One region of the Priestia sp. SB1 genome, then DNA from elsewhere that is predicted to be linked to it. Evidence: riboswitches for the same ligand, from Rfam matches in the RefSeq annotation. Region 1 holds a riboswitch; each other region holds the start of a gene.
What was found. Region 1 has a riboswitch for cyclic di-AMP ahead of WKH56_RS00175 (potassium channel family protein). Riboswitches for the same ligand answer to the same signal wherever they lie in the genome.
Positions count from the first base shown of each region.

Region 2: linked by a shared signal. The riboswitch ahead of WKH56_RS01160 (APC family permease) and the one ahead of WKH56_RS00175 (potassium channel family protein) in region 1 are both predicted to bind cyclic di-AMP.
Region 3: linked by a shared signal. The riboswitch ahead of kdpF (K(+)-transporting ATPase subunit F) and the one ahead of WKH56_RS00175 (potassium channel family protein) in region 1 are both predicted to bind cyclic di-AMP.
Region 4: linked by a shared signal. The riboswitch ahead of WKH56_RS00885 (dicarboxylate/amino acid:cation symporter) and the one ahead of WKH56_RS00175 (potassium channel family protein) in region 1 are both predicted to bind cyclic di-AMP.

Region 1 is NZ_JBBJSS010000001.1:29,086-34,678, forward strand. It holds gene ggt (gamma-glutamyltransferase) at 1-542, opposite strand, end outside; gene WKH56_RS00155 (tetratricopeptide repeat protein) at 952-1,449, opposite strand; gene WKH56_RS00160 (YjcZ family sporulation protein) at 1,623-1,709, shown strand; gene WKH56_RS00165 (YjcZ family sporulation protein) at 1,899-1,979, opposite strand; gene WKH56_RS00170 (TrkH family potassium uptake protein) at 2,307-3,626, opposite strand; gene WKH56_RS00175 (potassium channel family protein) at 3,630-4,289, opposite strand; cyclic di-AMP (ydaO/yuaA leader) riboswitch at 4,414-4,558, opposite strand; gene WKH56_RS00180 (carboxymuconolactone decarboxylase family protein) at 4,674-5,132, opposite strand; gene WKH56_RS00185 (Lrp/AsnC family transcriptional regulator) at 5,253-5,593, shown strand, end outside.
Region 2 is NZ_JBBJSS010000001.1:218,639-224,231, reverse strand. It holds gene WKH56_RS01165 (N-acetylmuramoyl-L-alanine amidase) at 1-1,013, shown strand, start outside; cyclic di-AMP (ydaO/yuaA leader) riboswitch at 1,205-1,346, shown strand; gene WKH56_RS01160 (APC family permease) at 1,509-3,335, shown strand; gene WKH56_RS01155 (cation diffusion facilitator family transporter) at 3,445-4,422, shown strand; gene WKH56_RS01150 (glycosyltransferase family 2 protein) at 4,462-5,439, opposite strand; gene WKH56_RS01145 (GtrA family protein) at 5,436-5,593, opposite strand, start outside.
Region 3 is NZ_JBBJSS010000005.1:538,930-544,522, reverse strand. It holds gene WKH56_RS21470 (CHY zinc finger protein) at 8-343, opposite strand; gene WKH56_RS21465 (undecaprenyldiphospho-muramoylpentapeptide beta-N-acetylglucosaminyltransferase) at 521-1,588, shown strand; cyclic di-AMP (ydaO/yuaA leader) riboswitch at 1,788-1,930, shown strand; gene WKH56_RS21460 (hypothetical protein) at 2,003-2,140, shown strand; cyclic di-AMP (ydaO/yuaA leader) riboswitch at 2,156-2,296, shown strand; gene kdpF (K(+)-transporting ATPase subunit F) at 2,588-2,674, shown strand; gene kdpA (potassium-transporting ATPase subunit KdpA) at 2,699-4,360, shown strand; gene kdpB (potassium-transporting ATPase subunit KdpB) at 4,382-5,593, shown strand, end outside.
Region 4 is NZ_JBBJSS010000001.1:163,395-168,987, reverse strand. It holds gene WKH56_RS00895 (ATP-binding protein) at 1-7, shown strand, start outside; gene WKH56_RS00890 (NAD(P)/FAD-dependent oxidoreductase) at 226-1,695, shown strand; cyclic di-AMP (ydaO/yuaA leader) riboswitch at 2,302-2,456, shown strand; gene WKH56_RS00885 (dicarboxylate/amino acid:cation symporter) at 2,637-3,872, shown strand; gene WKH56_RS00880 (aspartate aminotransferase family protein) at 3,981-5,330, shown strand; gene WKH56_RS00875 (CoA transferase subunit A) at 5,331-5,593, shown strand, end outside.

The DNA of each region.
Region 1 (5,593 bases):
TGAGCCATCGACCAATTCACTTTAATTCCTTGTTCCGCTTGAGTAATAGCAGGTTTAATAACATCTGATAAGTCCATTGTTCCATAATCTTCAAGGGCTGTTTCTACTCCTTTTAACGTGCCCGGAACTCCAACTGCTTTTCCTGTTATGTGACGCTTACTGAAAGGAATGACTTTTCCTTTTGAATCTAAAAACAGCTTAGGCGTGACATCAGCCGGTGCCATTTCACGGCTGTCTAGCATCGTAATTTTATCTTTCTTTTTTTCATAAATCATCATAAAACCGCCGCCGCCGATACCAGACATCATCGGTTCCACAACGTTTAGAGATAGTTGAATGGCCGCTGCCGCATCTACAGCGTTTCCGCCTTCAGCTAACACTTTCCTCCCCGCTTCAGCAGCCAGCGGGTGAGATGCCGCTACAATTCCTTGTGTAGCACCCCGTTTCATTGAATGGTCGACACCCGGAACTTCAGCAGCAGCTGGTGTGACAACTAAACATAAACTAAATAACGTAATAGCCAACATCTTCATAACCTTCATCTGGGTCTCCTCCTTCAAATGCATTATTTCACATCGCCTGAGACGATGGATTTCACGAAGAATAAATTGGTTTATTATGATATTTTTTACATATGCGTATAAATAAAAAGCAAAGTAAATCATACCTTTGCTTTTTTAGTTAATCGCATGTTTAACTTTTCTCTCTATTCATTTACAATTATCTATATTTTCTAACAATTTATCCATAGGCTGATAGTTTCTTACTATTTTTGGAACTATGTAGACTGAACGCTCTAATAATGTAGAAAATCTAGCAGTTAAGAAGTCGTTCGACTTACATGCACTTCTTAAATTTTTTATAAATATTCTTATTGTTATATAAAAAGCAATCCTTTATGAAAATCAGCATACGTTTTCTGAAAATCAAAAATAAAACAGGACTTTAGATTCATCGTCCTGTTTGGAGCATGTTTTCGACTTTTTTAATGTCCGCGTGCGTAGGATTGATTTCCCGAGCATAGGCGATTTGTTCTTTCGCTTTTTCCATTTCTTTTAATTGAATATAGGTTTTGGCGAGTTCGAGCGGCAGCATAATCCCTTCAAAACCAAGATCTTGCGCCTTCTGCAAATAAAACAGCGATTTTTCGTAATTCCCTCCAAACATAAGCGGAGTTTCCCGATATTTTATTCCTCGAACGAAGTGCGCCAAGCTTGAAGATGGATTTAATGTTAATGCCTGATGAAGAGCCCGGTCCATTTCTAAGTTCAATACCATTTTTTCAAAGATAATTGATTCTTCGATTTGCTTTGCTAAACAAACGGCTAAGTAACAGTACAAATCAGATGCTTGAGGTTTTTTCTTCATTTCTTGTTGAATTTCGCGCTTGATCTCTTTCCACTTTCCCTCTTCTAGCTGATTCATGACGTATTGTGCATGTATTCCCACCTGTTTGCCCTCCTTTTCCTCTTTATCATAAAGGATTTCTGCGCAAATGAAAAAAGTAAGTGTTCTTCATTCTTCACAAAAAACGTTACCATTAAAAAATAGGCAAATTTCTCAATCACTTAACCCAATTAGTACATAGGATATAGAGACTTTTATTAAAGGAGGTTACACATATGGGCGCAAAAGGCGGTTTTGGTTTTTCATTTATCGTTGTTTTATTTATCCTATTAGTAATCGTAGGGTGTTCTTGCTACTACTAATTTCTAGAGAGGATGAACATCATTCATCCTCTCCTATTTCAAAAAAAACCATGCTTTCGCATGGCTACATACCGATTAGATGAATGAGTAGAGGAACTCATTGTTCGGCAATATTGAAGAAATTTTTGGTTTTTACTTCCGCCTAGTATGCCCTTTTTGACGGGGGCTATGCGCAAATAAAGTTAACGTTTAAAAGCGAAAGCCAGACGCACCTACAATAACAAGTAAAACAAATAACACAACGATTAACGCAAAATTTTGTTTTCCCACGTACCATCCCTCACTTCCTGTTATCTGCTTTTAGTGTATGCAACAGCTTGGCAAAATGTTTAGGACAGGGGTGCGGATTTTTCCAATGAGAAAAACCTTCAAATTTCGCCAAAAAAAGTGAATCATATTTTTGTTTCTTTCGTTATATATAGTAAGAGATTTTTTTACTATAAAAAAGGAGGGGCTTTAATGCGCCGACATTCCAAATTGCCCATTGTTCTTGTTTTTGCCTTCTTTTTATTCATCGCAACTGTTTTGTGCGTAACCTCTTATATGTCTTGAACGTATAAATAATATAAAAAAATCGCCTCATCGAAGGCGATTTTTCTATCCTAGCATTATATCTTCGTTTGGATAGCGAACGGCTTCACGCTTTTGCTTAGATAATGAAAACGCAAGCGTTAATGGCCCCACTTTTCCTAAAAACATGATAAAGATAATAATCACGCGTCCAAAGTACGAAAGTTCAGGAGTCGCTCCCATCGATAAACCTACTGTTCCAAACGCAGAAACAACTTCAAACATAATTTTTACAAACGGCAGGTTTTCCGAAATATTTAACAGGAAGATGGCCCCAAACACAAACATAATTGAAATCATCGTAATGGCTAGTGCCTTAAACACATGAAGAGGAAGAAGTCGTCTCTTTAGCAGCACAATATCTTCCCTGCTTCGTAAAAATGCCCATACAGAAAAGACAATCACCACAAACGTCGTGAGTTTGATACCCCCTCCTGTTGACGCACTCCCTGCACCAATGAACATCAATAAAACCATTAAAAACACCGTTGCGTCATGCAAATGAGCTAAATCAATCGTATTAAAGCCAGCGGTTCTTGTTGTTACCGCTTGAAAATAAGAAGCCCATACTTTGTCTCCTAATGATAAATTTCCGAGCGTATGCGAATTGCCGTACTCTAAGAAAAAAATAAAAAGCATGGCAATCACGTTAATGGCGAACGTGCTGATAATCATAATTTTTGAATGCAGCGTTAGTTTTTTATACGATTTTTTCACCCACATATCAGCAAGGACGGTAAACCCTAACCCACCAATAATAAAGAGAAAAGAAATCGTGATGTTAATAATAGGATCTCCTACATACTGAACTAAGTTATCAGACAGTAGTCCGAACCCTGCGTTATTAAAAGCCGAAATCGAATGAAACAAGCTAAAGAACAGCCCCTTAGACCATCCGAATTCCGGAACCCAGCGTATCGCTAAAAAGATCAGTGCAACAAACTCAATTAAAAATGAAAAGATGAACAATCTTTTAACTAGCAGCACAACTCCACCGACGCTCGTCTGATTTAATGCCTGCTGAACGAGCATACGCTCTTTAAATCCAATTTTTTTACCTAGCATCATGAAAATCAGCACGGCAAATGACATAATGCCAAGACCGCCTATTTGAATTAACAGCATAATAATCGTTTGACCGATGACGGTAAAACGCGTACCTGTATCTACGACGGCTAAGCCGGTCACTGTCATAGCGGAAGTAGATGTAAAAAGGGCGTCTACCCACCGGATTGGCTCAGTAGTAGAAAAAGGCATCATCAATAGAAGAGCACCAATAATAATTCCTCCGCCAAAAATGGAAACAAGAAGCTGCGGAGGAGTTAGTTTAATGATTTGTTTTTTCATGAGTTAAACTCCTTCTTCTTCAAAACGGTTCAAATCGCGATTATGTCCGATAACAATCAGCATATCTCCTTGTTCAATTATTTCATGCGCGGTAGGCGAAATCACCATTTCCCCGTCTTTCCGCTGAAAGCCGATAATATTGCAGCCGTACTTGGCACGGATATTTAAATCAAACAGCGTTTTATTATGAAGCTTTTTAGAAGCGACAATTTCGACAATACTATAATCCTTTGACAGTTCAATGTAATCAATGATTTTTTCTGACACCACGTGATGAGCAATACGCTTCGCAATATCGCGCTCAGGGTGAATGACTTTGTCCGCTCCTATTTTCTCCAGCACTTTTTGATGATACATATTCACCGCTTTTACCCATACTTGCTTAACGCCCATATCTTTTAAAAGCATCGTTGCAAGCACGCTTGCTTCGATATCGTCTCCAAACGAAATAAGAGCATGATCAACGTTACGAATGCCTAGCCCTTTTAAGCTAGCTTCATCAATTGCGTTCGCTTGCACGACATATGTAGCTGAGTTGCTATATTTCTTTACTACCTCCTGATTGCGGTCAATAGCGAGCACATCCACATCCAAATTAGCAAACTCTTCAACCAAACTGCCTCCAAAACGACCTAATCCCAATACAGCAAACTGTTTTTTCATAATGTATTTATTCCTTTCTTCAACTGCTGTGTGTTCTCTTAGCTTATACTTTTTCTAAAAAATTACATGTTTTTCTTAAAAAAAGCGCAAAAAAACACAGGAAGGCTCCTGTGTTTTTTCACACTCTTCCCCCTCAAAACGCTTGCGAAGTTAGCTGTCGGGTTCGGGTTTTAAGAGTAACCCTACCTTTTTAAGGATTCACCCCGGAGCACAATATGTGCGTAAATAATGGGTCCTCCGCTCCGTAATGGATTAAGCGATTTTTATTCAAATGTCTATGATCTATTTTTTAGAATAATCGATTCGATTCATGATACGTTTCACTTCACGAAAGCTATCTTACTCCTGTGGATTTTGTCTGTCAAGATATTTTTAGGGAAGACATCACTTGCGCTGCAAACTGCAAAAATCATATAAATCTAAACTGACAATCAGTTTGTGAAATTGATCAAACAAATTAATAACAGCCAAAAGCTCTAATAGCTGCGTATCACTGTAAAATTTCTTTAATTGATCCATATCAGCATCCGTCAAATCCCTTGGACGCACTCGGTATACATCTATAAATCGAAACAGCAGTCGATCTTTTTCTTCCAGCTCTTTTTCTCTTAACACTTTTTGATTAAGCGTCTTATCGCCTACATATGACATGCTCATACACGTCTCACAGCCGTTAACACCTGCTAGATAAAGCCTGATTTTTTCCTTAGTCTCTCTTTTTACTATATCACTGTTCCAAAGCTTGTCGTATAGCTCATCATACAACCTTTTTACATCTGGAATTAAATTCAGTGCTTTTTCAAAATTTGTTCCCTCTTCGTTTGTTAACAAAACTCTTGCCATTTTTCACTCACTCCTTTTTAATTATTATAGTAAGAAAAATGGAGATTTCAGATAACAAATAAAACATATTATCTGCTGTTACTAATCAAATGAAACATTAATATGAAAGAAGGTTTTCAATTGAAAATTGATGAAATTGATTTATCGATTTTGCAGGCACTGCAGCAAAACAGCCGTCTTTCCTTAAGAGAGCTAGGAAAACAAATTAACCTGTCTCCTCCTTCAGTGGCAGAGCGAGTAAGACAGCTAGAGAGCTTTGGTATTATAAAAGGATATACAATCGATATTGATTATGAAAAGCTGCAGTTGCCCGTCTCGTGTTTTATTGAAGTAACCATGAAAAACGGAGAGCACGAGCGTTTTAAAAGATTTATTTCTCAGTATCCCTATGCTTTATTCTGTGAACGCATCGCCGGACAGGCTTGCTTCATTACAAAGCTTCAGCTTCCTCACCTGCACGT
Region 2 (5,593 bases), 190 kb from region 1:
ATGCAGGAGCAGTTGGAGCAAGCGGACTGTATGAAAAAAACTTAGTGTTAAAAATTCAACAATATTTAATAAGCTATTTAAATAGCACTTACAGTGACTTTACGATTAAAACCACCCGTACCACAGATACTTTTTTATCGTTATCTCAGCGAGCTTCTCAAGCTAACTCGTGGGGAGCAGATGCATTTATGTCTATTCACGTAAATGCCGGTGGAGGAACAGGATACGAAGATTATGTTTATAGAAGCGCTAGCAATGCTAGTAAAACGTTTCAATCGATTGTGCACGGGCAAGTACAGCCAACGCTGCTGTCGTATAATCATCCGAATCGCGGACGAAAATCGGCCAATTATGCGGTGCTTCGCTTAACAAATATGCCTGCAGTATTAACTGAAATAGCTTTTATTGATAGGAGCGCCGATGCAGCACTTCTTCAAAATGAAGCTTTTTTAAAAAGCATGGGTGAATCGTATGCAAAAGGAATTGCCGTATATTTAAATTTACCTCGTCGTGCAGTTCCAAATCCATCGCCATCTCCAACACCGACACCAAATCCATCACCTTCTGAACCAGGTGAAAAAACGTATACAATTAAGCAAGGAGATACGCTGTACAGTGTTGCACAGAAGTACGGCATAACAGTACAGGAGCTTCAAGAAGCAAATACAGGGCTTTCGGATCCTTTAACCCTAAAGGTTGGAAAAACAATTGTTATTCCTTCAGGAACTTCACCAAACCCATCTCCAACACCGTCACCAACTCCACCTTCTGAACAATATCCACTTCCCAATGGAATTTTAAAACAAGGCGATTCTGGAGAAGCAGTGAAACAGCTTCAAAGAGCATTAAACGCGGTTAATTTTAAAGTAGGGTCAGTAGACGGAATATATGGAGTACAAACGAAAGATGCAGTCAGACGTTTTCAGCTTGTGTATCTTCCTTATGATGTAGATGGCATTTATGGTCCTCAAACGAAAAACAAGCTAGCAGCCGTTTTAAAAGCAAAAAGTTAAAGAAAGCAGGTCTTCTGTAAGCAGGCAGAAGGCCTTTTGTTTTCCCCTTAAAAGCGCCTTAAGTACTATTTTATCGTTTACGTAAAATAATGCTTTACAAACCATTTGTACGGGAGTATATTATCTAAGAACAAAGGATAGTTATGAAAGAAACATGTTATCGATCATACTCTTTAACCGAAAATTATATTGACCTGTTATCGCTTAATTCGTCAGAAGTGGGGGACCCAAATTTGTGCATTGTCACTTGGGGTGAATCCTTTTTTAAAAGGTAGGGCTACTCTCATAGCCCGAATCCGACAGCTAACCCCATAAGCGTTTTGGAGAGGAGGTTTAAGCTGTGTAAAAACGCTGAGAACCCTTAGTGTTTTTTTTGTGCGCTTTTTTAACATAAAAAGGTATTTTTTAGGGATAATATCACTTATTCATGAACTTGTAACGGAGCTTAGCAACGAACAGTGAATAGTAGCTAAGCAATCATCGGAGGGAAATTACGTGAACTATTCAGTTCTCAAGAGATTATTGATTGGAAAGCCGCTCAAAACAAAAGAGTTAGGCGATCAAAAGCTTAGTAAGCTTAAAGCGCTGGCTATTTTATCATCAGATGCCTTATCTTCAGTGGCTTATGGAACAGAACAGATTTTGATTGTCCTTGCAACAGTGGGCGTGCTTGCCTATTGGTATTCGATTCCAATTGCGATTGGGGTATTGGTGCTGCTGACGGCTTTAATTCTTTCATATCGTCAAATTATTTATGCGTATCCGCAAGGCGGAGGAGCTTATATTGTTTCGAAAACCAATTTAGGAGAAAATCCTGGACTTATCGCTGGGGGATCACTGTTAGTAGATTATATTTTAACAGTTGCCGTGAGTGTTTCAGCAGGAACCGATGCTTTAACTTCGGCTTTTCCAACGCTGCATCACTATAACGTAGTAATTGCGTGTTTGCTGGTGATTTTTATTACGGTTTTAAATTTACGAGGTGTAACAGAATCCGCTTCTGTCTTAGCTTATCCGGTTTATTTATTTGTGATTGCTCTTATTTTGTTAATAGCGGTGGGCTTCTTCAAAATAGTGACAGGTCAAGTTTCACCTGAGCTTCATACATCTCTCGGTACCGTGGTGCCAGGTATTAGTTTGTTTTTATTATTAAAAGCTTTTTCATCAGGCTGTTCGGCATTGACTGGTGTAGAAGCTATTTCGAATGCAGTGCCTAACTTTAAAGATCCAGGTGCAAAAAATGCTGTTCATACATTAATGCTGATGGGCGGTATTTTAGCCGTTTTATTTTCTGGCATCACGTTTTTAGCTTATTGGCTTGGCATTTCTCCAAAAGCAGATGAAACGGTTGTATCACAAATTGCATCGAGTGTATTTGGACGAAATGGGTTTTATTATTTTATTCAAGGCACCACAGCTCTGATTTTAGTGCTAGCGGCGAATACAGGTTTTTCAGCTTTCCCTTTGCTTGCCGTAAACTTATCGTCTGATAAATACATGCCAAGAATGTTTCAAATTCGCGGCGATCGACTAGGCTATTCAAATGGAATTGTGACCCTTGGAATTGCTTCTATTGTCTTACTTGTCGCTTTTAAAGGAGCGACGGAACAATTAATTCCTCTTTATGCAGTTGGAGTGTTCATTCCATTTACGCTTTCTCAAACAGGCATGATTGTCAAATGGCTTAGAGAAAAGCCGGCCGGCTGGCAAGGAAAGCTAACCATTAACTTAATTGGTGCCCTCATTACCTTAACGGTGCTAATCATTTTGTTTACAACGAAGTTTTCACAAGTATGGTCCGTGCTCGTTTTCTTACCGGTTATCGTTTATATTTTTCATCGCATTCATACGCATTATGAAGCGGTAGGAGAGCAGCTTCGTATTAAGCAAGGAGAAAAGATTGGAAAGCTTGAAGGAAGTGTGGTCATTGTTCCTGTAGCAGGAATGACAAAGGTAGTGGAAAATTCATTGAACTATGCAAGAACGATTGGTGATACCGTTATTGCGGTGCACGTTGCTTTTGACCGAGAAAGTGAAAAGAGAATGGAAGAGAAGTGGGAAAAGTGGCAGCCTGATATTCGTATTGTTACGTTTCACTCTCAATACCGCAGTCTTGTGCGTCCGCTGTTTCGATTCATCGATATGGCTGAAGAAAAAGCCCGGGAAAATAATATGGCTATTACGGTTGTTATTCCGCAGTTCATCACGAAAAAAAGCTGGCAAAACATCCTTCATAATCAGTCCAGTCTGCTGTTAAAAGCACATTTGCTTTACCGTAAAAACGTAATCGTTACAACGGTACCTTATCGTTTTAAAAAATAATGAAACATGACTAAAAACCTCCAACTTATATGTTGGAGGTTTTTAATTTTTAAATTCACATACACTAACCATAATTGAATCTCATCAAAGGCACAAACGGAGGGATTGCATGAGTGAATTAATTAAGTTATTGCGAAAAGGAAATAAATCGGCCATGATGGCCGCTATAGTTAATACCATTATATCCATTATTAAAGGGATTGCTTTTGCTTTAACGGGAAATGTAGCGATGTTTGCTGAAACGATGCACAGCTTAGGAGACGCAGCAAATCAGTTCTTTGTTTTTATAGGTTCAGCATTAAGCAAAAAAGCTCCGACCAAACGATTTCCAAACGGATTTGGACGATTGGTTAATCTCGTTTTATTAGGGGCGGTTCTTGTAGTAGGAATTATGGCATTTGAAACGATTAAAGAAGGGTATCATCATATTCTTCATCCGACGAAGTCTTCAGGCTTTATTTTAAATATTGCAGTACTTGGCATCTCGGTATTACTTGAGATGTTTGTCCTCTTTAAGGCAATGAAAGAAATTTTGCACGATGTCGGAATGAATACTGCAGAGGTCAATGTTTTTACGCAAAGCTTTGTTCATCTAAAGAAAGCAAAGCCAGCAACTAAGCTTGTTTTTATGGAAGATCTGGTAGCCACTGGAGGAGGCGTATTGGCTTTAATCGCCGTTTTTATTTCGCGATTTACGCCTTTTCATCAAGCTGAAGGAATTGCTTCTATGCTAATTGGTCTTATGATGTTTTTTGTAGTAGGACGAGTATTTTTAGATAACGCTGCCGGAGCGCTTGGTGAAGCAGATAAAGAAATGGAAATGAAAATTGGTGCCATTGTTATGCAAGATGTACAAGTGCGTGATATTCAAACGTTAATGGTGATGAAAGAAGGAGAAGAGCTTCACGTTGAATTAAAAGTAGAAATTGATCCTTCTTTAACAGTAGCAGAAGCGGATGATATTAAAGATCGTCTGGAAAATCGTATTTTACAGGAAAAAGGAATAACGGATGTCATTATTGAATTTGATGAAGATGATGGAATTCCTGACTGGGTGACAAGCGATTTACAGCTTCAAAAAGAATAAAAAACAAGGAAGAAAACAGTTGTTTTCTTCCTTGTTTTTTTAGCTATATACTTTTTCACGCACGTTTTGAGAATCTGTTGAAGCCGCAGAAAAGTTAATAGTTTCACGTACAACGTAAATAGGTCTATTTTTACTTTCATCGTAAATTCTTGCGATGTATTGTCCCACTAGACCTAAACCAAGTAGCTGAATACCGCTAAAGAAAGTGATAGCTACCATAATCGAAGTCCAGCCAGGCTGAATATTTTCACCTATCAGCCAAACAACAATCGAATAACTTAAAACGAGAAGTGATACAAAAACTGATAACAAGCCAATAACCATTACTAAACGTAAAGGTTTCGTTGAAAACCCAATAATTCCATCTGAAGCAAACTTGATCATCTTTTTTAAAGGATATTTTGTTTCACCAGCAAAACGCTCATCGCGCTCATATTCTACATATGTTTGCCTGAAGCCGATCCAAGACATCATTCCTCTTACGAAACGATTGCGTTCAGTCATTTTTTTGAATACGTCCGCAACTTTTCGGTCGATAATACGAAAATCTCCCGTGTCTTTTGGGATTTCAATATCGGACATATAATTTAAAAAGCGATAAAAATACTTAGCCGTTGTCAATTTAAAAAAGGTCTCTCCGCTTCGCTTCTTGCGCTTTGCGTATACAATTTCATAGCCTTGCTGCCATTTAGCAATTAATTCAGGAATCATTTCAGGCGGATCCTGTAAGTCAGCATCAATAATTACGATAGCATCACCTTGAGCATAGTCAATACCTGCTGTGACGGCAGTTTGGTGCCCGAAATTACGGGCAAAATCAATAATTTTTACGTTAGAATCCATAGCTGCTACGTCCTTTAAGATTTCAATTGTTCGGTCTGTACTGCCGTCATTGACGAAAATGAATTCATAGTTAATGTGATTTTCATGCATGACGGAAAGCAAGCGATTATAGCATTCATTAGCTACTTCTTCTTCAAAATACATAGGTACCACGATTGAAATTAGTTCTTTCATGCTTTACCTCCTATCGAGTGATTGTTTGTGTGCTTAAACGTCCATATTTTATTAAGAAAAAAATTAAAAAACATTCCTATACAAGTAGACAACAGTTGTCCAATTATCGGATTAGCAGGTGTATAGTGTACAAGAAGGAATAAGCAAGATGTAT
Region 3 (5,593 bases), on a different contig from region 1:
GTTTTGTTCAGCTTTTTTGTTCAAAATAAATGTGTCCATGCAGGCTGCATCCAGGATTAAAAGAAGAACGACAGTGAGGGCAAGTCGAGTTACAGGTTAAGTATTCATTAATTGAGAGCTCATGTTTACATACTCCGCAAAGAATAGCTTTTTCATTAAACATAAATGTTGGCCATCTTTTAATGTCGTGATCCGCATGTGCGTTATGACATTGATAGCATGGATAATATGTATGACAGCAATAAAATTTTATTGCAATAATATCTTTATCCGTATGATAGTGCGTACAGCGCGTTTCGGAATCCACTGTGTCACCTTTTACTGCAGGTACAGATTTGTTCATTATCATCACTCCTTATGAAAAGTATAGCATGCTTTTATACGCCTTATCATACATATGTAAAAAGAAAAATGCTATAATAAAACCATCGTTTTACATGTCAGATTGCATGCTAAAAAGATCAGATAAAAATTGATGTCAAAACAGATCGATTAAGTGAAGTAAAGAGAGGAAGAAAAAATGAGTAAGCAAGTTATCGTTTTTACCGGAGGCGGAACAGCTGGACACGTAACACCAAACATTGCCATCATGAAAGAATTAGACAGTGAAAAATGGGATATCCATTATGTCGGTTCTCACAATGGTATTGAGAAAGAATTAATTACAAAATTAAACGTTCCATATCATGCGATTTCAAGCGGGAAGCTGCGTCGATACGTAGATATGGAAAATGTAAAAGATGTATTTCGAGTAGCAAAAGGGGTTGGCGATGCACGTCGCGTGCTGAAAAAGTTAAAGCCTTCTCTTGTTTTTTCAAAAGGCGGTTTCGTCACAGTTCCTGTGGTAATGGCTGCTAAATCTTTAAACATTCCCGTGTTCATTCATGAAAGTGATTTAACACCGGGACTGGCAAATAAAATTGCGCAGAAATTTGCCACTAAAATTTTCACTTCTTTTGATGAAGCCGCAAACTACTTTCCAAAAGAAAAAGTGCAGGTTGTTGGTTCACCTATTCGAAAAGAGCTATTTAGCGGAAGCGCAGCGAACGGGGAAAGCTGGCTACGCTTTTATGATAAGCGCCCCATTTTAACGATTATGGGCGGAAGTTTAGGAGCACGCCGTATTAATGAAATCGTTCGAGAGTCTTTGCCTGAACTGCAAAAGAAATTCCAAATTGTACACCTTTGCGGAAAAGGCAATATTGATACAAGCCTTGAAAAAGAGTCGGGATACCGTCAGTTAGAATACGTAAACGAACAGCTTCCTGATGTTCTAGCGGCAACTGATTATGTGATTACACGCGGCGGATCCAATGCCATTTTTGAGTTTTTAGCTCTTCATAAACCGATGATGATTATTCCTTTATCAAAAGCACAGAGTCGCGGAGATCAAATTTTAAATGCACAATCCTTTAAGAAAAAAGGCTACTGTATGGTTGTAGAAGAAGAGCAGTTAACAAAAGAACTGTTTTTGCGTGAAGTAAATGAGCTTCAGCAGCAGGCAAGTACGATGAAGCGTACAATGCGTGAAGCAACAAAAACGGATGCCATTTCAATTCTTGTAAATGAAATTGAGAAAATGAGCTAAAAAAGAGGCTGAAACAGACGTATGTTAGCCAAAGTGAAAAACGAACCATTGATCAAGGTATTTGATTAGTGGTTCGTTTTTTTTGAATCTATTATTTTAAAATAATGAATAAACATAGAAAAATAAAGCTTTTAAAATTTCAAAAAATGTTGTTGACAGTAAATTTTAACAGGAGTAAGATTACTCTCATGAAACGTTCCACTGTGAAACGCTGAGTCTTTTCTGAAAGAGAAGGAAAGAGCGGAGGACCCAATTATCAGGGGTGAATCTCTTAATTGAGTAGGGTTACTTTCTTGACCCGAACCCGTCAGCTAACTTCGTAAGCGTTAAGAGAGAGGATGGTGTAATCGTGGTCGTTTTCTATAACAGCGGATAGTACGCTCCTTTCAAAATATAGGTGAAAGGAGCGTCAGGATGCATTTATCTAAGCAAATGATTCAAATGATTGAATATCGGGCCATGTGCGATCAGCAATCTTTTGATCTAGCAAACCGCTATTTGTCTACGTTAGTTAATCAAAGTTTTAAACGCAGCAGTAAAAACTATTATTAAGTCTAAAAATTAAATAACAAAGATACGCTTAATCAATTATGAGCGGGGGACCCAATATTTTGTACGTATGTACTAGGGGTGAATCTCTTAACTGAGTAGGGTTACTTCCATAACCCGAATCCGACAGCTAACTCCGTAAGCGTTTTGGGAGTAAAAAATTCGTGTCAATTACGGCTTATTTGTCGTGCATTAAACCGCGGAAGAGAACTCTCTTCTGCGGTTTTTTAGTGGAAAAAAATAGCATCACGTCTCGCCTTTAGCTTTCTTGGACGTGATGGTTTATGTAAAGCAATAGTTACTAAGCTTAGAAGCTATCATTTTTGTTAGGAAAAAGTCAGGAGGGAGCAACGTGGATATAATCATGCTTGGAACACTTGCCATATTAACAGCTGCTATGTACGGAATTATTTGCTGGTCGTCTCATGTAGTAGACGAAAGAGAGGAGAAGTGAACGTGTCGTTCATTTTGTTAGGTATTTCAGTTCTCGTTTTAATTTATTTAGTATATGTACTGTTAAATCCAGAACAATTTTAATAAGCGGAGGAATAAAACGTGGGGATTTTTCTACTATCAGTTGCGCTGCTGCTTGTTTTTGTAGCGCTTATTGCAAAGCCCGTAGGTATTTATATAGCGAATGTGTTTTCAAACGATAAAAACACTAGCTTGGTAGGAAAGATAGAAACAGTTATGTTTAAAGCAGCAGGAATTAAAGGGCATAATCAGACGTGGAAGCAATATGCATTGGCTCTTGTGTTAACAAATACGTTTATGATTTTTGTAGTGTATCTTATCTTCCGGTTTCAAGAGGTACTGCCGCTTAACCCAAGCCACATTAAAGGAATGGATCCGGCTCTTGCTTTTAACACGGCCATTAGTTTTATGACAAATACGAACTTGCAGCACTACAGCGGTGAATCCGGTTTGTCCTATTTCTCGCAAATGGCAGCCGTTGTATTTATGATGTTTGCTGCACCAGCAACGGCACTTGCAGTAGCAATCGCTTTTATTCGCGGGCTAGCAGGGAAGGAAATGGGAAACTTTTTTGTTGACTTTGTAAAGTCAATTACGCGTATTTTACTTCCTATCGCTTTTATAACAGGCATTTTATTTGCGTTTTTAGGTGTCCCTCAAACGTTAAGCGGGACTGTGACTGCCCATACATTAGAAGGAGCAACGCAGCAAATAGCAAGGGGACCAGTTGCTTCTTTTCTTTCAATCAAAGAGCTAGGCAACAACGGAGGGGGATTTTTTGGTGTCAATTCAGCTCATCCATTTGAAAATCCTAATGCGTGGAGCAATGTATTACAAATCGTCCTTATGCTGTTATTGCCAACAGCCCTTCCTTTTACGTACGGAAAAATGATTGGACAGCGTAAACAAGGCCGCATCTTGTTTGTAGCGATGAGTATGCTGTTTATCGTTATTTTAAGCACAGCGTTTGTAACAGAGTGGGGAGGCAATCCAAGACTTGGTGCTTTTCATCTAAATGAAGCGAGCGGTTATATGGAAGGGAAAGAAGTCCGTTTTGGTGTCGGCATGTCGACGCTTTACGCCATCGTGACGACAGCAAGTGAAACAGGTGCAGTCAACACCATGCACGATACCCTGACGCCTCTTACCGGGTTATTAACGCTTGGAAATATGCTGTTAAATACCGTATTTGGCGGTGTCGGAGCAGGATTTATGAATGTTATGATGTACGTCATCATTGCCGTATTTTTATCAGGTTTAATGGTTGGAAGAACACCAGAATACGTAGGTAAAAAAATTGAAGGAAAAGAAATGAAACTCATTGCCGTGACGCTTATTCTGCAGCCGCTGCTAATTTTAGGAGGAACAGCCGTAGCACTTACCACTCATTTAGGAATGGAAGGTATATCAAACCCTGGCTTTCACGGGTTAAGTCAGGCACTGTACGAATTTACGTCGTCAGCAGCAAACAATGGGTCCGGTTTTGAAGGACTCGGTGACGCAACGCCGTTTTGGAACATTTCTACGGGAATTGTTATGTATATTGGACGCTACTTCGGACTAATTACAATGCTGGCGGTATCGAGCTCACTAGCATCTAAGCAGCTTGTTCCCGAAACACCTGGAACATTTAAAACGGATACGTCTTTATTTAGCGGCATTTTAATTGGAACTACCGTTATTGTAGGAGCACTTACGTTTTTCCCAGTGCTTGTGCTTGGGCCGGTTGCTGAGTATTTAACACTGTAATCAAGAAAGCGGAGGATCATAATGAATAAACGGAATTTTGCAAATAATATTGAATTGGATCACAACAGTCATATTCAAGGTTCTGTAGATAAACAAGCTTCATCGATTTTTATTCAATCAGTAAAGCAGGCGTTTATCAAGCTCAGCCCAAGAACGATGATAAAAAACCCTATCATGTTCGTAGTAGAAATCGGGTTTGTAATTACGCTTTTTTTAGCCGTTGTTCCGGACCTTTTCGGAGAAAGTACAGTAAGCACAGGATTTAATGTTGCCGTATCTCTCGTGTTATTTTTCACCATTGTTTTTGCTAATTTTGCAGAAGCATTAGCAGAAGGACGAGGAAAAGCACAGGCAAACTCATTAAAGAAATCTAAAGGCGATATTACAGCTAATCAGCTTCAAAACGGGCAAATGATACAAGTTTCGGCCTCGCAACTAAAAAAAGGAGATATTGTCGTCGTTTCACAAGGCGAAATGATTCCTGGAGATGGAGAAATTATTAAAGGACTGGCGTCCGTTGATGAATCGGCCATTACGGGGGAATCGGCACCTGTTATGAAAGAAGCAGGCGGGGATTTTAACTCTGTAACGGGAGGTACAAGAGTTGTCAGCGATGAAATTACAATTAAAATTTCGTGTGAGCAAGGTGAATCATTTTTAGATAAAATGATTTCGCTTGTTGAAGGAGCAGAGCGTCAAAAAACGCCAAATGAAATTGCGCTAAACACGGTTTTGACAAGTTTGACGATTATTTTTTTACTAGTTGTTGTGACGCTTCCTGTCTTTACAAACTATTTACATTTTCAACTCGACACGGCTATTTTAATTTCACTGCTCGTCTGCCTTATTCCTACGACGATTGGAGGATTATTATCGGCCATTGGAATTGCTGGAATGGATCGAGTCACGCAGTTTAACGTGATTGCTATGTCAGGAAAAGCAGTAGAAGCAGCTGGTGACATCAATACAATTATTTTAGATAAAACCGGCACCATTACGTTTGGAAACCGAATGGCTCATCAATTAACGACTGTAGAAGGCGTAGACGAACGTGAACTGTACAAATGGGCGTTTGTTTCTTCTCTTTACGACGAAACACCAGAAGGACGCTCAGTGGTTGATTTTATCCAAACTCGCATGGGAGTAGAAGACCTTAGAAAAACGCAGGGAACGTTTGTAGAATTCAAAGCTGAAACGCGAATGAGCGGCATTGACTTACAGAATGTATCTGTA
Region 4 (5,593 bases), 130 kb from region 1:
TTCGTAGCGCTTGCTATTCGTTCGCTGGTTTTTATTTGGTTAAAATAAAAACGAATGTTTTTTTATTTTTTTTATTTTAATGTTCGTGTATATTGTTGACTAAAGGGTTTGTTTTTGATATATTATCAAATGGCTAGAAAATAACCGAATGATAATAAAAAAAGAAAATTCGGTCAATAACTTTTATCTTTTACCCAAAGAAAAAAGATGATGGGAGAATGTACAATGAACTCAAATTATGATGTTATTGTGGTAGGGGCAGGACCCGCTGGAATTTTTACTTGCTATGAGCTAACGTTAAAATTACCGGAAGCAACTATTTTATTAATCGATAAAGGACACGATATCTATCGACGTAATTGTCCGATTCTTCAGAAAAAAATTGAAAAATGTCCGCCTGCAGTTGGCAGAAAAGAGTTTGCTGGCTGTTTGCCTGCTTGTTCTATCACAAATGGTTTCGGTGGAGCCGGCGCATATTCAGATGGGAAGTTTAATATCACCAGTGAATTTGGAGGCTGGATGACGGATTATCTGTCTGAATCACAGGTGGTAGATTTAATTAAATACGTGGATGAAATTAATTTAAAACACGGAGCAACCGATACGATTACGGATCCGTTAACTGATAAAGTTCGTGAAATTGAAAAACGCGGATACGCAGCAGGATTAAAGTTATTGCGTGCCCAAGTGCGTCATTTAGGAACAGAGCAAAATTTAGAAATTTTAAAAAGCATTTATGAATACTTAAAAGAAAAAATTGATATGCAGTATAAAACGGAAGTAGCCGATTTAATAACAGAAAAAGAAGATGGTCAGCATATCGTGCGCGGTATTGAATTGAAGAATGGTGACAGAATTACGGCTGATAAAGTCGTGGTTTCACCAGGTCGAGACGGCTCGAAGTGGATGAGCGACTTACTAAAAAAACGCCGTTTAAAAATGATTAACAATCAAGTAGACATCGGTGTTCGAGTAGAAACATCTAACGTTGTTATGGAAGAAATCAACAAGCACTTGTACGAAGGGAAATTTATTTACAATACGTCTGTAGGTACAAGAGTCAGAACGTTCTGCAGCAATCCTTCAGGGCATGTGGTAGTAGAGAATCATTCAGGGATTATGTTAGCAAATGGACACGCATACAAAGATCCGAAGCTTGGAAGTCAAAATACGAACTTTGCGCTGCTTGTTTCTCATAAATTTTCGGATCCATTTGATCAGCCGAACGAATATGCGCACGAAGTATCAAGATTAGCTAATATGCTGTCAAACGGAGGCTTAGTTGTTCAAAAGTATGGAGATATTTTAAAGGGGCGCCGTTCAACAGCGAATCGAATTAAAGAAGGCTTTTTAGAACCAACGTTAAAAGAAGCTGTCCCTGGTGATTTGGGTTTAGTGCTTCCATACAATACAATGAAAAGCTTAATTGAAATGACAGAAGCACTGGATCATGTAACGCCTGGGTTAGCATCTGAACATACGCTGTTTTACGGTGTGGAAGCGAAATTTTACTCCGCCCGTCCGAAGTTAAACGATAAGTTTGAAACTGAAATTTCCGGTTTATACGTGGGAGGAGACGGAGCTGGTATTACGCGAGGACTCGCGCAGGCAAGTGCGTGTGGTGTGTGGGTAGCTCGTGACATTGTTGGAAAATTAAAGAATCGTAAAGCAAGTTCTGAACCTGTTACTGTATAAAAAAAGAGGCCGTCACGGCCTCTTTTTTTTATGGGTTAAATCAACGAGAGGGAATAAGTAAAAAGTAAAGAACTTGCACCGCTCCAACTCCGATAGTTTTATATGATAATTACCCGCTCCTTTTTTAAAAGATAGTAGGAAATCTATACTTCTATCTTGAGCAGAATTAAGTAGAATAAGGGGAATTGATAATGTCGATTTCTTCGCATCAATAAAGTCAGTGAAATTTTAGGGAGTGTATATCAAGCAGTACAAGGATAAAATCAACAGTTGGAAAGAGTTTTTTTTTTTTGGATAAGTAAAATATTTATGGAAGCAGTAAAGTACATGGATATTAGAATAATTATACATATTTATGAATGATATTAACGAGAATAAAGTTCACTTTATAAACTATTTTTTGAATTAATTTTTTATTCATTAGATTGTAAGTCTTGTTAAATAGGTGTTTTTGGTTTATTGAAATATGATGTAAATATTTTAAAATATAACAATTCTCAACTTTTTACGATAAAATCATGCATTATTTTTGAATAAAAACTTGACAGAAACATATAAAATGAATTTTAATTAAAGTAACAATTATTATCATGCAAAAATATTAAAGAAAATTATTTGCTTAATCTCTTTTGCTTTATAAGAGAACGGAGGACCCATATTTGTGCGTAATGTACTTGGGGTGAATCTTGAATGAATCAAGTAGGGTAACTCACATACCTGAATCCGACAGCTAACTCCGTAAGCATTCAGTGAGGGAATAACAGGTCTATGAAACCATGATATTCTCATGGTTTTTTGTATAGCTAAAAATATTCCTAAACTATTAATCTGAAAATTTTTAATATATTGTATATTTTGAGTGTTATCGCCCTCAATGCATGGTAAAATAAGTATGGTAGTTAGAATCATTCTAATATAATTTATTTACGGGAGGTAAATCGATGAAGCTATCGACAAAGATTATTATCGCGCTAATTGCTGGCGCTATTGTAGGAGTGTTAATCAATGCTTTTGCTCCAAGTGCTTTTGCTCCGCTGGACAAGTACTTGTTTACACCGCTTGGCCAAATTTTCTTAAGCTTAATTAAAATGCTTGTTGTACCAATTGTGTTTTTCTCTATCACGTTAGGTGTAGCAGGTTTAGGAGATCCTAAAAAATTAGGAAGAATCGGGGCAAAAACAGTTTCCTACTTCCTAGTGACAACAACCGTTGCAATTATTATCGGTTTAATTTTAGCGTATGCAATTAAACCGGGTACATTTGGATCTTTTGATACACAAAACGCTTCTTTTGAAGCTGAAAAAGCACCACCTGTTGGAGAGACATTCTTAAATATGATTCCAGTCAATCCAATTCAAGCGATGGCTGAAGGGAATATGCTTCAACTTATCGTTTTCTCTATCTTTATCGGTTTTGGTATCACGATGCTTGGAAGTAAAACAAAAGGACTTTACAATTTACTTGAGCAAGGAAATGAATTGATGATGTACCTTGTGAATCTAGTGATGAAGTTTGCTCCGTACGGAACATTTGGGCTTCTTGCAACCGCGGTTGGAAGTCAAGGCTGGCAGGCAATTAAAGCGATGGGGCTATACATGATTGTAGTCGTGCTCGCGCTGTTCATCCATTCAATCGTAACATATGGGGGATCAGTCGCTCTTATGGCCAGACGTAACCCTATTGAATTTTTTAAGGGGTTTGCTCCTGCGATGACAGTTGGATTCAGTACATCAAGCAGTAATGCAACGCTTCCGATTTCAATGAATGTGGCGCAAAAAAATCTTCGTGTCCCCGAGTCTATCAGCAGTTTTGTTCAGCCATTAGGTGCAACTATTAACATGGATGGAACGGCAATTATGCAAGGTGTAGCGACTATTTTTATTGCGCAAGTATACGGGGTTGATCTGTCGTTGGGCGCTCTTGTGACGGTTGTGTTGACAGCGGTGCTTGCTAGTATTGGTACAGCAGGCGTGCCGGGAGTTGGTCTTATTATGCTAGCGATGGTACTGAGTTCGGTTGGCCTGCCTGTAGCAGGTATCGGATTAATTATCGGAATTGATCGCTTGCTTGATATGCTTCGTACGTCTGTAAATATTACAGGAGACGCTGCGTGTGCCGTTATTGTGGCTGAGTCAGAAGCAAAGCGTATCGATAAATCTGTAACGCAATCAGCTTAATATGTGTAAAAGCTCTAGCTATATGCTAGGGCTTTTTTTATTGGCAAGAAACTCTTCTTTTCAGCATACAGTTTAATAAGAGTGTGTGTTTGAAAGGAGAGTGCGGAAATGAATAAAACCCATGTGATAAAGCCGCTGCTCGACGACGACTACCCAGTTATTTCATATGGAAAAGGAATTTATTTGTACGACCAAGATGGAAAAAAGTACATAGATGCTTCGTCAGGGGCAGTTACAGCAAGTATCGGACACGGCGTAAAAGAAATTATTGATGCGATGACGGATCAGGCACAGAAAGTTGCGTTTGTATATCGGTCGCAGTTTACAAGCGATCCGACGGAAGCCTTAGCTAAGAAACTATGTGAATTAAGCAGCAATCATTTCCAGTGGAGCTTTTTTGTTAACAGCGGGACAGAAGCGACTGAAACGGCTATGAAAACAGCCATTCAGCATTTTCAAGAGCAAGGAAAGCCAACCAAAACAAAGGTTTTGTCACGCTGGATGAGCTATCACGGTATTACAATAGGAGCGCTGTCTATGTCAGGGCACGTTGGAAGACGAAAACGTTTCTCGTCTTTGCTTGAAGATTATCCTTCGGTTTCACCTCCTTATTGCTATCGATGTCCGTTTCATCAAACCTATCCATCCTGTAATCTTGCTTGTGCACACGAATTGGAAACAGTTATCAAACGAACCGGCCCTGAACATATTGCTGCTTTTATTACAGAGCCCATTGTAGGAGCTGCCGGAGCAGCTCTCACACCTCCACCCGGTTATTATGAAGTGATAAGAGAAATTTGTGATAAATATGATGTGTTATGGATAGCCGATGAAGTCATGACTGGAGTTGGGCGTACAGGCGTGATGTTTGCATATGAGCACTGGGGAGCTAAACCAGACATCATGACGCTTGGAAAAGGAGTGGGAGCAGGATATACACCGATAGCCGTTACGTTAGCTAGCAGCAAAACGATTGAACCTATCATGAACGGATCCAAATTAATTATGAGCGGCCATACGCTAAGCGCTAATCCGCTGTCAGCCGCTGTAGGGCTAGCTGTCTTAGCCTATATTGAAAAGAACGATCTTGTTCAACAAGTAGCGCTGAAAGGAGCCTATTTAGTAAAAAAATTGAAGGAGCTTCAACTTCTTTACCCTATCATTGGTGATATTCGTGGCAAAGGCTTACTAGTTGGTCTTGAGCTTGTACAAAATCCAAAAACGAAGGAGCCTTTTTCATCCTCCGAAAATATGACGGCGCGCGTAATAAGTAAAGCCCATAAAAATGGTCTTCTCCTTTATCCTTCACAAGCAGGAACAGATGGAGTAGAAGGAGACGGTATTATTATTGCGCCACCATTTACGATTACTCATCGCCAACTTGATGAAGCGGTCGTGTTGCTTTCGAAAACATTGTATGAAGTACAAAATGAAAAACAGGGAGATGAGGTGAAATAAGTGACAAAGGTCGAAAACTCATTTCAAAAGATTACAACTGTGGAACAAGCAATTGAATACGTGGATCATGCTGCTACGCTGATGATAGGAGGGTTTGGAGGCGTAGGCAGTCCGCCTTCTCTCATTGACGGCCTTATTGAAAGCGAAAAATCAAATTTCACACTGATATGCAATGATTCAGGCTTTCCTCATATTGGTGCGGGAAAATTAGTAAGTCAAGGAAGAATTCAAAAACTGATCGCTTCTCACATTGGATCGAATCC